Regions from separate parts of the Dyella agri genome, predicted to be linked through region 1. Evidence: riboswitches for the same ligand, from Rfam matches in the RefSeq annotation. Region 1 holds a riboswitch; the other holds the start of a gene.
The links. A riboswitch is a leader RNA that binds a small molecule or an ion and turns the genes downstream of it on or off. The one in region 1 is predicted to bind S-adenosylhomocysteine.
Positions count from the first base shown of each region.

Region 2: it holds a riboswitch for S-adenosylhomocysteine, as region 1 does, so the genes downstream of both, ahcY (adenosylhomocysteinase) here and ISP14_RS16305 (ATP-grasp domain-containing protein) in region 1, are expected to answer to the same signal.

Region 1 covers NZ_JADIKL010000011.1:55,965-63,427, reverse strand. The annotation lists gene ISP14_RS16325 (APC family permease) at 1-798, opposite strand, end outside; gene ISP14_RS16320 (hypothetical protein) at 911-1,240, shown strand; gene ISP14_RS16315 (hypothetical protein) at 1,262-1,468, opposite strand; gene ISP14_RS16310 (COG4280 domain-containing protein) at 1,468-2,217, opposite strand; S-adenosyl-L-homocysteine riboswitch at 2,362-2,439, shown strand; gene ISP14_RS16305 (ATP-grasp domain-containing protein) at 2,459-3,364, shown strand; gene ISP14_RS16300 (gamma-glutamylcyclotransferase family protein) at 3,364-3,714, shown strand; gene ISP14_RS16295 (YybH family protein) at 3,736-4,215, opposite strand; gene dinB (DNA polymerase IV) at 4,370-5,464, shown strand; gene ISP14_RS16285 (hypothetical protein) at 5,582-5,863, shown strand; gene ISP14_RS16280 (DUF2968 domain-containing protein) at 6,046-6,807, opposite strand; gene ISP14_RS16275 (TadG family pilus assembly protein) at 6,918-7,463, opposite strand, start outside.
Region 2 covers NZ_JADIKL010000002.1:96,440-103,902, forward strand. The annotation lists gene ISP14_RS03105 (branched-chain amino acid transaminase) at 1-623, opposite strand, end outside; gene ISP14_RS03110 (DUF4124 domain-containing protein) at 713-1,276, opposite strand; gene metF (methylenetetrahydrofolate reductase [NAD(P)H]) at 1,329-2,153, opposite strand; gene ISP14_RS03120 (DUF3228 family protein) at 2,300-2,857, shown strand; gene ahcY (adenosylhomocysteinase) at 2,953-4,392, opposite strand; S-adenosyl-L-homocysteine riboswitch at 4,416-4,493, opposite strand; gene ppc (phosphoenolpyruvate carboxylase) at 4,639-7,356, shown strand; gene ISP14_RS03135 (hypothetical protein) at 7,425-7,463, shown strand, end outside.

The DNA of each region.
Region 1 (7,463 bases):
CTGGCTAGCGGCCAGCCCCGCGTGACCCAGGCCGGTGAGGTAGGCCACGTTGGCCAGCACGTAGGCCAGTACCACGCCAAGCATGCCGAGCAGCAGGGCGCGCGGCAGCGTGCGCTGCGGATCGCGCACCTCGCCGGCGAGATCGTTGAGGTAGTGGAAGCCGCCGTAGGTGAACAGCACCGGCAGCAGCGCGCCCACGAAGGCGCCGCTGGACACGTGATGCGTGGTGTCGACCGCCAGCACGCCGCCCAGATGGCCGTGCGCCAGGGCCAGCCCCACCGCCACCAGCAGCGCGATCGCCGCCAGCTTCAGCACCGCGAAGATGTTCTGCATCAACGCGCCGGCGCGGATGCCGAACAGGTTCACTCCCACGATGAATATGATCGCCGCCACGCCGACCGACTTCACCCACAGCAGCGGCAGGCCTACCGCCTGGCAGAAATAGTCGGCGAAAGTAGTGGCCACTGCGGCCACGCTGCCGGGGTAGTTGATCAGCGCCATCGTCCAGCCGAACAGGAAGGCTGGCAGCGTGCCGAAGGCTTCGCGCAAGTACAGGTAGATGCCACCCGCATGCGGACGCCGCGAACCGAGCTCCGCGTAGCACAGCACGCCGGTGAGCGTGAGCAGGCCGCCCAGCACCCACAACGCCAGCAGCGGCAAGCCGGATGCCGTGCGCTCGGCCACCGTAGCCGGCGTGCGGAAGATGCCGGCGCCGATCACGCCGCCGATCACGATCATCGCGCCGTCCCATACGCCAAGGCGGCGCAGGTAGGCGGGGGAGCTGGTTTCAGTCGTCATCCGGCAACCTTGGCATGGCGAACGGGGGTTCGACCAGTCCCCGTCGGCAGGGGTGGCTTGCGCCGCCGCCGGGCACGGCTCACGCTGCGCGCGGGGAATTCTCGGGGGCGCGATGACCAAAACCACACCGTTGCTGTTTCTGCTGCTGATCGCCGCGGCGATCTGGCTGAGCTGGCGCCACTACCAGAACGCCAAGGCCTTGCTGCAGGACTGGGCCGGCGCCAACAAGCTGCGCATCCTGCAGGCGAAATCCAATGCCGTCTGGCTGTCCGTGCCGTTGTCGATGTGGTTCACCACTTCGAGGTACCAGCTGATCTATCGCATCTCGGCCTACGACGAAACCACCCATCGCATTCGCACAGGTCTGGTACGGCTGGGTACGCCGGTATGGGGCTTCATGAACCGCGACGCGGTCGAAGTGTTCTGGGACGACGCCGGTTAGCGCTCGCGCACGGCTCAGGACTCAACGCCGCGCACGGTGCAACACGCTTTCAACCAGGATCGCGAGCAGACCCGTCGCGAAGACAAGCGCGTTCCAGCCGCCATCGAAACCCATTAGCGGCAGGGCCAACCATGCCAGCAGCAGCCACGCCACGATGGCGAACGCATAGCGGCCGTCGTCGACGAACAGACCCCAGAGTTCGGCCAGCAACTTGCGCAGCCCGCTCATCAGGCGGCCTCCCGTGTCGTGCGCCGGCACCACGCCACGCACAGCATCGCCACCGCGAGAAAGGCGCACGCCAGCGCCGGGATGGCGCGATCCTCGCCCGGCCACGCGTAGCCCATGCCCTCGCCCGCCCAGAACGTGCCGAACGCGCACAGCAGCACGCCCACCGCGAACTTCAACGTGTTCTCCGGCACCCGCGCGAGCGGCCGGTGCAGCACCACGCCCAAGGCCGCCACCACCAGCAGCGCAGCCAGCGCGCCCAGGCTGGCCGGCCACAACAACTCGGCCCGGCCGGCACCGATGGCAAGCACGATGAAGACCACCTCGACGCCCTCGAGCACGGTGCTCTTGAAGGCCACCAGGAACGCGAGCTTATCCAGGCCAAGGCGCGCGTTGCCCTGCCCACCAAGCGCCTGCATCTCGCGCCGGTAGATCGCATCCTCGTCATGCAAGGCGAGCACGCCCGCTGCGCGCAACACCGCCTTGCGCAGCCAACGCATGCCGAACAGCAGCAGCAGGGCGCCGACCACCAACTGGAAGCCGTGCAACGGGACGCGCGCAAGCGCGTGGCCGAGCAGCAGAACCAGCAACAGCAACGCCAGCAATCCCGTCGCGCAGCCCGCCAACGCGCTACGCCAGCCTCGCACCACGCCCACCGCCAGCACCACGGTCAAGGCTTCCACGCACTCCACCAGCGAGGCGAGAAAGGAGGCCAGCATCGACGGTGCGAGATGGGTCCATTGGATCAGCACGTAACGGGGCCTTCATGCAGGCAAGCGGACCGGGCGAGCATACGCCTTCTGTGCATGGCGATGCCGCACTGGCAAATTGACACGCCACGGGGCCGCGAGGAAACTGCGCACGTTTGGCGCGCCGGAGTTCCTCCGCGTGCCGTCCGGGCCAAGGGGTGCTGCGACGGATCACGATCCGCCACGCTTGGCTCGCGATAACCCCGGCAAGGGCGCCCTTTCCATGATCTTTGGAGAGTTACCCATGCCTGTCCAGCTTGCCATCGCCACTTCGGCAGCCTACCCGACCATCCACCCCGACGACGCCCACCTGGCGGCTTCGCTTGCGGCACTCGATATCCAGCCGCAGGCTTGCGTGTGGAACGATCCCGCTATCGACTGGACGCGTTTCGATGCCGTGCTGATACGCACCATCTGGGATTACTTCGAACACTACGACGCATTCCTTGCATGGCTGCGCCAGCTTGAACACGCCGGCGTGCCAGCCATCAACCCCGTCGCGCTGATGCGCTGGAACAGTGACAAGCGCTACCTGCTGCAGCTGGAAGCGCTCGGCGTACCGACCATTCCCACCCAGCTCGTCTCGCGCGCTGTCCTGCACGAGGCGCTTGCCGCATCCCCAGGTCGCGACGTCGTGGTCAAGCCGTGCGTCAGTGGCGGCGCCTGGCGCACGGTACGCGGTACGGTGGGCGATCCCGCGTTCGACCGTGCCGCCTCGGAGCTGCCGCCAGGCGAATACCTGCTGCAGCCCTTCGTGCCGGCCATCGTCGAAGACGGCGAATGGTCGCTGCTGTTCTTCGGCGGCAAGTTCAGCCATGCCGTCATCAAGCGTCCCGCCGCAGGCGACTATCGCGTGCAGAGCCAATTCGGCGGACGCACCGACGCCATCGAACCCGACGCAGCCACGCTCGCCGCCGCCAGGCACGCCCTGGCGACCTGCGCGACGCTGGGCAACGGCGACGCCGAATACGCACGGGTGGACGGCGTGGTCGTGGATGGGCAATTCCTGCTTATGGAATTGGAGCTGATCGAGCCCTTCCTGTTTCTTGCCGGGCGACCCGATGCCGCCGAGCGCAACGCCCGCGTCATTGCCGCGCGGCTGGAATCGCTGCAGACCTCGAAGGCAGGACACAGGACGGAAAACGCCTGATGGATAGCGCCGCGAGCGAGCGTCTGTTCTCCTACGGCACCCTGCAGGACGCAGCGGTGCAGCTCGCCACCTTCGGCCGGCGGCTCGACGGCTTACCCGACGAGCTGCCCGGCTATCGCCTCGAACAGCTGGCGATCCGCGATGCACAAGTCGTGGCCACCAGCGGCGCCGCGCACCATCCCATCGCGATCCGCAGCGACGACGCGGCGGATCGCGTGCGCGGCATGGTGTTCCGCCTGACGCCACAGGAACTGGCGCAGGCGGACGCCTACGAGGTCGACGATTACCGGCGCGTGGCCGTCACGCTCGCCTCCGGCTTGCAGGCATGGATGTACGTACGCGCGGAATGACCGCGCGCGCTGCATTTGCAGCTATGGCGGGTCCTTCTGCCACATGATCCTGGTGAACCTCCACCTTCCGTCCGATTGCCTCCTCATGGCCCGCAGAAAGCGCCCATGCAGCTCGACCGTCCGCGGCTGGCCGGCCGTCTGGAAATCCACCTCGAAACGACCCCACTCCACGGCTGAATCACCCTCGACGGCGACATCCTGGATATGCGGAGCGTACTTCAACACCTTCCAACCTCCCTGCGCATAGGCGGCACGCAACGCTGCCTGGCCGACGACCGGGCGATCGCCCTCTCCCAGCAACACGCCGTCCTTCGTCCACAGCGCAACCAAGGCATCGGGATCCTGGCTGAGGGTGGCCGCGACGTCTCCTTGATGCAGTTCGGCGATTCCTTGCATGGCGCCGGCGCTCGCGCTCCGACCCGTCGTGTCATGCCCGCATGCGGCAGCAGCGAACGCAACACACCCCAGCGCGAGGATCAAGCGTATGCCTTGCGTCTGCATGCCACATCTCCGCAAAGGTGGTGGACCATCACGAAAGCCAGCGTATAACCCGGGATGACGGACAAGCCAGCAAGATGCCAGACGGCGAGATTCGGCCTTCTGCGCTGACGCCGCCAAAGCTGCGCCCTAGAATCGCGGCACGTCCCTACCTTCCATGCCTGTGCCCACGCCACCCCGCAAAATCCTCCACGTCGACATGGACGCGTTCTACGCGTCGGTGGAGCAGCGCGACGACCCCACGCTTCGCGGCAAGCCGGTGGTGGTGGCGTGGAAGGGCGCGCGTTCGGTGGTGTGTGCGGCCAGCTACGAGGCGCGCAAGTTCGGCGTGCGCTCGGCGATGCCGGCGGTGCGCGCGGAACGCCTGTGCCCGCAGGCGATCTTCGTGCCGCCGGATTTCACGCGCTACAAGGCAGTGTCGCGGCAAGTACAGGCGATCTTCGCGCGGCATACCGAGCTGATCGAACCGCTGTCGCTGGACGAGGCCTATCTCGACGTCACCACGACGAAGACCGGCCTGCCCTCGGCCACGGCTACCGCCGAGGCGATCCGCGCGGCGATCCGCGCGGAAACGCAGCTCACTGCTTCGGCCGGCGTGGCGCCCAACAAGTTCCTCGCCAAGATCGCCTCGGACTTCCGCAAGCCCGACGGCCTGTTCGTGGTGCGCCCCCACGAGGTGCTGGATTTCCTCGCGCCGCTGCCGATCGGCCGCCTGCCCGGCGTGGGCAAGGTGATGGAAGGCAAGCTGGCCGCGCTGGGCCTGGCCAGCGTGGGCGACTTGCGCAACTTCGCGGCCGGGGAACTGGAGCAACGCTTCGGCCGCTGGGGCCGCCGCCTGCACGAGCTGTCGCTGGGCATCGACGAACACCCGGTGACGCCTGACCGTCTCACTTTGCAGGTGTCGGCCGAGGACACCTTCGAGCACGACCTCACGCTGGAAGAACTGGAGCCGCACATCCGCCGCCTCGCCGAAAAGACCTGGGCCGCGCACCAGCGCGAGGCGCAGGATGGCCGCATCGCCCGCACCGTGGTGCTGAAACTCAAGACCGCCGACTTTCACACCCTCACACGCAGCCTCACGCCCGCGCAGCGGCCGGGCTCGGCATCGGAACTCGCTGAACTGGCCTGCGCCCTGCGTGCACGGGTGGAGCGCCCCGCCGACAGCCGCTACCGCCTCGTCGGCGTGGGCATGTCGGGCTTCGTCGATGCTGACAGCTACGTGGCGCAGCGCGATTTGTTCGAGGCCGTCTGACACACCTCTACGGGTGCGCATGTTTTTGCGAACATCCGCCATTCATCCTGCCGACCGGATGCCGTCCTATGGTGATGGCACCATGCGTCACATGGCCTGCCAATCCGAGGTTACGTCATGACCAAAACCATCACCGCCGTCCTGATCGCCACCGCTTTCGCGCTGCCAGCCTCGTACGCCCTGGCTGCCCCGCAGCACAACGGCGGCGGCCACACCCCGCCCGGCCAATCGTCCATGCCCATGAACCACGATGCACATGGCGATGCGGTGTCTGGTACCGCGCACATGGCAAAGATGGACGACACCCATGTCGGCAAGGCCGTCAGTCCGGTCGCCAACAGCAAGAACAAGGGCAAGCACGGGGCCAAGGGCCACGCCAAGACCCATCATCAGCACTGAGCTTCCTGTGCTTCACGCGCAACAGGGCCGGATCAGGTGATCCGGCCCTGTTTGCATTCCGGGGCGCGCCTTTCCCGACGTCGCCACAACACAGCCGCCGCTTCGTCGATGCCGGCTGCTACCTGGCGTGGCGCAACCTGCTCGCAGGCACCTGACCGACTGACAGGCCTTGCAGCACGCGATCAGTGCGAGCTGGCGCTCGCATCGACGGTGCTGCCAGCGGGCGCGGCGTCCGGCGTGCCGGCTACCGGGGCGGTGCTTGCAGCCGCCGCCGGCAAGCGCAGCTCGGGATTGTCCTGCTGCGCCTTCAGCTGCTGGATGCGCTGTTCGATCGCACTCAGCTCGCTGCTGGTCGAGCGCAGGTCGCTGCTCAGCGTCACTGCCTGTTGGCGCGCCTGCTCCTGCTGCAAGGCCACCTGCTTGGCCTGCTGCTGCTGATGCGAGATGTCTTCCTGCAAGGCCTGCAGGCGCTGCTGGTTGGCCGCGACCATTTTCGCGGCATAGGTCTTGCCGGCCTGCAGGCGCAACGCATCGATGTCGGCCTGGGCCAGCTGTTCGGTCTGCTCGGCAAAGGAGCGGTAGAGACCCTCGGCGCTCTTGTCCGACTCGGTCTTGATCACGCGCCAGATCGCCTTGTCGTGGAACAACACCGCGAAATAGGTGAGCGTATCGGCCTGGAACAACAGGCTGGCGCCATAGGTACCGTTGTAAGTGGTGCGCAGCTCGGTCAGCTGATGGCTGTCCATCAGCTGCTGCAGGTAGGCCACGGTGCTGCCCGGGGCTGCCTGCTGGGCGGCGACCACCTGTGCCGTCGGGGTGGGGGTCGAGGCAGGCACAGGCTTGGGCTGAGTAGCCAGCACTGTTGCCGAGCAGCCGGTCAAGGCCAGCGTGATAAGCGCAGCCAACACCCGCCGCGCGCACGCACTGCGAATCGCTCGATTCATCCCCTGCTCCCCATGATGGTCTGCGTCCCGGGCGACCCATCGAATACCCGATCCGACGAAGTCTAAGGCCGCGCCACCGCGGGTCAAGTGTCGGAGCGTGGAAGGCACGATCAGTACACCAGCTGCGGGCCGGCGGCGTTGCACTGCACCGCGCGCAGGTTCACTTCGGCCGTGCCCAACTGGACGCCGAGCACCTGCAGCAACGGACTGACCAGCGCGGTATCCAGGGTGGAAAACAGCGGTTGCAGCACCGGCTGCAGGACGCCGGTCAGCCCGGACAGCAACGGCCCGAGATTGAGTCCACCCAAACCGCCCAGCACGGTCGTGCTGGTTTGCAGGTTGCTCGACGTCAGCAGGCTGCTGATGACGTTGCCGAGTTCAGGCGGCTGGCTGGTCGTTGGCGGCGGCCAGGTCATGCCGGATTGCTGCGTCATCGGCACGGTGGGATCGACGCTGAAGGTATGCGTCCACGCCGGGATGGCCGTCAGCGAGACGCTGGAGGAGGCGTTCAACGTCGCTACGGGCAATCCCAGCAGGTTGACGTTGACCAGCGGCGCCGGCTTTCCGGTGGCAACGATCAAGGACCATGACTGGCTGGTGTTCCCGATGGCCCCTTGCGGCAGGCTGCCAAGAAAAGCATTCAACAACCCGGGCGA
Region 2 (7,463 bases), on a different contig from region 1:
GTGTGCAGCGCGCCGTCGAACACCAGGAACAGGTTCTCGCCGGCGCCTTCGCTGAGCAGGCCGCTGGAGGCCAGCGCGATGCCCTCGCCGAAGCCGAGGCGACGCGCCTCGCGCGCGATCAGCTGACCGGAGAGGTAGTTGCCGCCGGCCTTGGCGCCGGCCGGGATGGTGTTGGGCGCGAAGCGCTGCCAGCTCGACACGCAGGCGGTGATGCCTTGTTCCAGCGCCTCCGGCCCGAGGTAGGGGCCCATCGGCCACGCGGCCACGGCCACGTCGATCGGCGTTTCGGCGGAGAGGCCGAAACCGCCCAGGCCGCGCCACGCCACTGGCCGCAGGTAGGCGGCGGAGAGGCCGTTCTTCTTGATTACCTCACGGCAGGCCGCGGCGAGCTCGTCGCGCGTGTACGGCAGCACCATGTCGTAGATCTTCGCGGAGTGGTACAGGCGGCTGAGGTGGTCGGTGAGGCGGAAGATCGCCGCGCCGTCCGGCGTGGCGTAGCTGCGGATGCCTTCGAACACCGAGGAACCGTAGTGCAGCGCATGCGACATCACGTGGGCGGTGGCTTCGGCCCACGGCTTGATCGCGCCGTTTTGCCAGATCCATTCGGGGTACTGCTGCGCCATGACGATTCTCCGTGGGGGACTGCCCATGATAACCGGGCAGGCGGCAGGGCAGTGTCAAAGGCGCGTCTCGCAGGCTCCCGGCAGAGCCTTCAACCGCCGTAGCGCAGCCACAGGCAGCCGGCCTGGCGGGCGACCGCGAAGCGCGCGCTGCGTTCGTCGCCGACGCCGCCGGTGCGCAGTTGCAGTTCGTCCGCCGACGCGGGTGCGGCTGCGGGTGTGCCAGTGCTGCCGGGCATGGCGGGATCGTCGGCCGTGTCGGCGCCGAGGTGGATTTCCAGCAGCGGCTGCCGCACCAGCCCGGCCAGTGCGCGTATGTCGTCGACCGCCGACACGTGGCCGTAGCCATGCCACAGCATCAGTCCGGCCAACTGGTTCGGATCGCGTGCGGCGAAGGCGTCGATCACCCGCTGGCGCAGTTCCGTTGCCGTGGTGGCGCAGCCTTGCAGAGGGACCGGTACTCCGGGTGCCGCGACGCTCGCAGCAGGTGTAGGCGGCGGTGCCTGTACCGGCATGGCCTGCTGGGAGGTGCAGGGCTGGTCGGTGAACAGCGGGTTGCCGTGCGCGTCCACGCAACGATGGATGGGGTTCTGCGCCCGCGCCGGCAGGGCGAAGGCAAGCAGCGGAAGCAGCAGGAGCAGGGCGAACGTGCGCATCGCGGCAGCATAGCGATGCGCCGGCCCGGCGACCGTGAATCAATCCGGCGGATTAATCCAGTTGTTCGAGGATGGCGCGGGTGGCCTTGGCGCGGTTCAGCGTGTAGAAGTGCAGGCCCGGCGCGCCACCGTCCAGCAGGCGGCGGCACAGCTGCGCCACCACCTCCGCGCCCAGCGCACGCACCGACTCGGCATCGTCGCCATGTGCCTGCATGCGCTTGGCGATCCAGCGCGGGATCTCGGCACCGCACATGTCTGAAAAGCGCTTCAGCTGGGTGTAGTTCGCGATCGGCATGATGCCCGGCACGATTGGCACCCGCACGCCGAGCTTGTGTGCGTCGTCCACGAAGCGGAAATACGCATCCGGGTTGAAGAAGTACTGGGTGATCGCGCCGTTCGCGCCGGCGTCCACCTTGGCCTTGAAATGGAGCAGATCGGCGTGGGCGTCGTCGGCCTGCGGATGGATTTCCGGGTACGCCGCCACTTCGATGTGGAAATGGTCGCCCGAATGCTCGCGGATGAAGCGCACCAGTTCGGCTGCGTAGCGGAAGTCGCCCGCGCTGGCCATGCCGGACGGCAGGTCGCCGCGCAGCGCCACGATGCGGCGGTAGCCGGCGGCCTTGTAGCCGTCGAGCAGAGCGCGGATCTCGGCGCGCGTGCCGCCCATGCAGGACAGGTGCGGCGCCACCGCAAGGCCGTGCGCCGCGTGCAGGTGCGCCACGGTGTCGCCGGTGTAGCTCAGCGTGGAACCGCCGGCGCCGAAGGTCACCGACGCGTACTCGGGTTGCCAGGCCTTCAACACCTGCGCGGCCTGGTCCAGCTGAGCACGCTGTTCGTCGGTCTTGGGCGGGAAGAATTCGAGGCTGATGGCGGGCATGGGAGTCCTTCGGAGCTGCTTCGGGTAATTTTATACGTTCATCGCGATGAAAAGATAGATGTCCAAATGCCAGGCACGCCACGAGCCGGGAAATGACGGGTTTGCGGCATGCGCTAGGCTGGCGCCCTTTCCCTGCCGGCCGCGCCATGTCGATTGTCCTTACCCCGTTCGCCCGAGCCCGATTGTTCCCGCGCGAGCCGCGCGGCAACACCATCCAGGACTGCACGCCCGAAGCCTTCGAGCGTCGCTTGAACGACGAGCCGCCGCAGCGCGTGCTGGATGGCTACGCACCGTTCTGCAAGCTGCACGTGCACCGCAACTGGACTTCGACGCGCTGCCTCACGGTGCCGATCACTGACGCCAACCGGCATCGGCTGCGCAGCGCCTACGAGGCACGCACCAAGGCCGAGCTGCCGGTGCTGGTGCGCTGGTTCGAAGGCGTGGAATCGCCGGTGGCCAACTGGCTGGTGGTCATCCTCTACAGTCGCGAACAACTGGCGAAAGAAGGCGAGCCTATCGACGCCGACTGGGGCATCGTGGGCTGCATCTACACCATGGAGCCGGAGGAAATTCCGATGGCGCCGATCACCATGATGCGCAACGCGCTGGGCGTGGAAGAGGGTGGTTCCGGCGTGCCGCTGGACCGCGAGGCGTACCGGCGCAGCGTGGCGTTCTGGGAGAACAACGCGAACTGGCGGCCCTGATCAGTCCAGGCCGTTCGCATGGCTGCTTGCATCCACGCAAAAAAAACGGGCGCCTTGCGGCGCCCGTTTGGTTTCCACTATGCCGGAACCGCCGATCAGTAGCGGTAATGATCCGGCTTGTACGGGCCTTCCACCGGCACGCCGAGGTAGGCGGCCTGCTCGGTGCTGAGCGTGGTGAGCTTCACGCCGATCTTTTCCAGGTGCAGGCGCGCGACTTCCTCGTCCAGCTTCTTGGGCAGGATGTAGACCTTGGCGCTGTAGGCGTCCTTGTTCGCCCACAGGTCGATCTGCGCCAGCGTCTGGTTGGAGAACGAGTTGGACATCACGAAGCTGGGATGGCCGGTGGCGCAGCCCAGGTTCACCAGGCGGCCTTCGGCGAGCAGGAAGATCGCGTTGCCATTCTTGAAGGTGTACTTGTCCACCTGCGGCTTGATGTTGAGGCGCTCGGCGCCGCTGGTGTTCAGCGCGTCGACCTGGATCTCATTGTCGAAGTGGCCGATGTTGCAGACGATGGCCTGATCCTTCATGGCCTGCATGTGCGCCAGCGTCAGCACATCCTTGTTGCCGGTGGTGGTGACGTAGATGTCGCCGCGGCCCAGCGTGCTCTCGACGGTGTTGACCTCGAAGCCTTCCATCGCCGCCTGCAGCGCGTTGATCGGGTCGATCTCGGTGACCACCACGCGGGCGCCGTAGGCACGCAGGCTATGCGCGCAGCCCTTGCCGACGTCGCCGTAGCCGCAGACCACGGCCAGCTTGCCGGCCAGCATCACGTCCATCGCGCGCTTCAGGCCGTCGGCCAGCGATTCGCGGCAGCCGTACAGGTTGTCGAACTTGCTCTTGGTCACCGAATCGTTGACGTTGATCGCGGGCACCAGCAGCTTGCCGGCCTCGGCCAGCTGGTACAGGCGGTGCACGCCGGTGGTGGTCTCCTCGGAGACACCCTTCCAGTCGGCGACGACGCGGGTCCAGTAGCCCGGGCGCTCCTTGGCGACGCGCTTCAGCAGGTTCTTGATGACCTGCTCCTCATGGCTGCCGGAGGCGCTGTTGACCCAGCTCTCGTCGCCCTTTTCCAGCTCGTAGCCCTTGTGGATCAGCAGGGTGACGTCGCCGCCGTCGTCCACCACCAGCTGCGGGCCGAGGAAGCCGCCCTTGCCGTCGGGGAAGGACAGCGCGTCCAGCGTGCAGTCCCAGTATTCCTCCAGCGTCTCGCCCTTCCATGCGAACACCGGGGTGCCGGTGGCGGCGATCGCGGCCGCGGCGTGGTCCTGGGTCGAGAAGATGTTGCACGAGGCCCAGCGCACGTCGGCGCCGATATCCTTCAGCGTCTCGATCAGCACCGCGGTCTGGATCGTCATGTGCAGCGAGCCGGTGACGCGCACGCCCTGCAGCGGCTTGGCGGCGGCGTACTTGCGGCGGATCGACATCAGGCCCGGCATCTCGTGCTCGGCGATGTCCAGCTCCTTGCGGCCGAAATCGGCGAGGCTGATGTCGCGGATCTTGTAGTCGTGGCTGTTTTCTTTGAGTGCGGCGTTCATGTGTTACTCCGGTTTCGATGGGGACAAACCGGGCGCCGTTGCTGAAAGAAGCCGTCGAGCCTGGCCGGGAACAAGTCACGGTCGCAGCGCCCCTCGACGGGAAGGGGCGATTATAGCGTCGCAGATGCGGACATGCCTGCGGCGCGACCGACCGCCAGCCGGTCGAAGGGTTTTGCGGCATTGCAGCAAAAGTGTCACGCATGCGCTAGGCTTGGGATTCCGCCCCTGCGAGCCGATGTCGTCGCGATGAACGCTTCCCGCAGTTCCGAGCCCGCCTTGCCCGATGCCCCGCTGCGCGACGACGTGCGCCGACTCGGTGCTCTGGTCGGCCGCATGTTGGCCGAGCAGGTGGCGCCGGCCTTCCTCGACGAGGTGGAGCGCGTGCGCGTCGCCGCCATCGCGCGCCGGCAGGAGGGCGCGCCGCTGGCCGGGCTGGCCGATCCGCTGGGCGGGCTGGATGCGTCGCACGCAGAAGCGTTGGCGCGCGCCTTCGCCACCTACTTCAACGCGGTGAACATCGCCGAGCGCGTGCATCGCATTCGCCGTCGCCGCGACTATCAGCGCGAGGGCGGCGCGCCGCAGCCGGAATCGCTGCGCGACGTGCTGGAGCAGCTGAAGGCGCAGGGCGTGACGGCGGACGAACTGCTGGAATGGCTGCTGCGGCTGGAAGTGGAACCGGTGTTTACCGCGCACCCCACCGAAGCGGTGCGCGCCTCGCTGCTGGAGAAGGAACAGGCGATCGTGCGCGCGCTGGTCGACGGCTTCGACGGCGGCCGCACGCCACAGGAGCGCGGCGAAGACGAGGAGCGCATCCACATGGCGCTCACCGCCGGCTGGCAGACCGCCGAGGCTTCGCCGGTGCGTCCCAGCGTGCAGGACGAGCGCGACCACGTCGACTTCTATCTCGCCGACCCGATCTACCGCATCGTGCCGGCGCTGTACGAATCGCTGGCCGAAGCGTTGCAGGAGGTCTACGGCGTGGCGGTGCCGCTGCCGCGCCTGCTCTCTTTCGCCACCTGGGTGGGCGGCGACATGGACGGCAACCCCAACGTGGGCGCTGACACCATCGCCGCCAGTCTCGCCAGCCAGCGCACGCAGGTGCTGGAGCGCTACATCGCCGACGTCTCCGCGCTGGCGCGCCTGCTCAGCCAGACCGAGGGCCGCGTGCAGGTCGACCCGCGCCTGCGCAAGAGATTGGACGACTGCCGCACACGCTTCCCTCAGGCTGCGGAGCGCATACGCCCGCGTTACGCCGACATGCCGTACCGCTGCCTGCTCAGCCTGATCGGCGCGCGGCTCGAGGCGACCCACGAGGACGGGCATCCGGAGGCCTATGCCTCGGCAGACGAGCTGCGCGACGACCTCGAACTGATCGCTGCCAGCCTGGTCGACCATCGTGGCTTGCATGCGGGCGCCTATGCGGTGCAGCGGCTGATCTGGCGCGTGCGCAGCTTCGGTTTCCACCTCGCGCGGCTCGATGCGCGCCAGGATTCCCGCGTGCATGACGATGCGCTGGCCGCGTTGTTCAACGACAGCGAATGGTCGCAGCGCAGCGTGGCCGAGCGCGTGGCCGCGCTGCACGCCTACCTGTGCGGCGAGCGCGGCTTCGTTGTCAGCGAGGACAGCGTGGCGACGTCGCTGCGCGCGGTGTTCGCCGCCCTGCACGACGCGCGCCACCGCTACGGTGCGGCGGCAACCGGCCTCTACATCATCAGCATGGCGCGTTCCGCCGCCGACGTGCTGGCGGTACTGGCGCTGGCAAGACATGGTGGCCTGGTCGAGAACGCAGGTGCAAAGAGCCTTATTCCACTGGATATCGCGCCACTGTTCGAGACCATCGACGACCTGAGCAACGCACCGGACACGCTGCGCGCCCTGCTGGCCGATCCGCTCTATCGCGCCCATCTTGCCGCGCGCGGCGACCGCCAATGGGTGATGCTGGGCTATTCCGACAGCGGCAAGGACGGCGGCACGCTGGCCTCGCGCTGGGGCCTGCAGCGTGCCCAGGTGGAGCTGCTGGAGGTGGCGCGCGAGCACGCTATCGCGCTGTCGTTCTTCCATGGCCGCGGCGGCTCGGCCAGCCGCGGCGGCGCACGCATCACGCCGGCGCTGATGTCCTCGCCGCGCGGCTCGGTGGCCGGCGTGCTGCGTGTCACCGAGCAGGGCGAGGTGATCCATCGCAAGTACGGCATCCGCGCGCTGGCCTTGCGCAACCTGGAGCAGACCGTGGGCGCAGTGCTGCGCGCCAGCCTGCGTCCGCGCGACGAGGAAGCGCGCGAGACGCAGTGGCGTGAATGCATGCGCGCGCTGTCCACGCGCAGCCGGCAGGCCTACCGTGCGCTGGTCGAGCGGGACGGTTTCGTGGACTACTTCCGCAGCGCCACGCCGATTGACGTGATCGAACGCATGGCGCTGGGTTCGCGCCCCTCGCGCCGGCGCAGCATGCGCGGCGTGGAGGACCTGCGTGCGATCCCCTGGGTGTTCGCCTGGACGCAATGCCGCTCCATCATTACTGGCTGGTACGGCCTGGGCAGCGCGCTGGAGTGGGGCGTGGCCGAATACGGCGAGCAGGCGTTGGTCGAGATGGCGCGCGACTGGCCGTTCTTCGCCAACGCACTGGACGACGTGGAGATGCTGCTGGCCAAGTGCGACCTCGCCATCGCCGAGGCCTTCTCGAAACTCGCCGGCCCGCTGCACGAAGGCTTCTTCAGCCTGATTCGCGACGAATTCGAACGCAGTCGCGCCTGGGTGCTGCGGCTCAAGGGAGCGGATGAGCTGTTGCAGGGCGACCAGCGGCTGGCCGCTTCGATCCGCCTGCGCAATCCTTACATCGACCCGATGAGTTTGCTGCAGGTGGACCTACTTGCACGCTGGCGTGCTGGCGATCGCCAGGACGACGCCTTGCTGCAGGCATTGGTGGCATGCGTCAATGGCGTTGCCCAGGGTCTGCAGAACACCGGTTGAAACCTGTGCAGGATGGTTGATCGACGCTCTCTGGGGCATGTCGCCCTGGAGTGAACAGGGGAATGGACATGAAGAGACTGTGGTGTGCCATCGCAACGGGGGCGCTT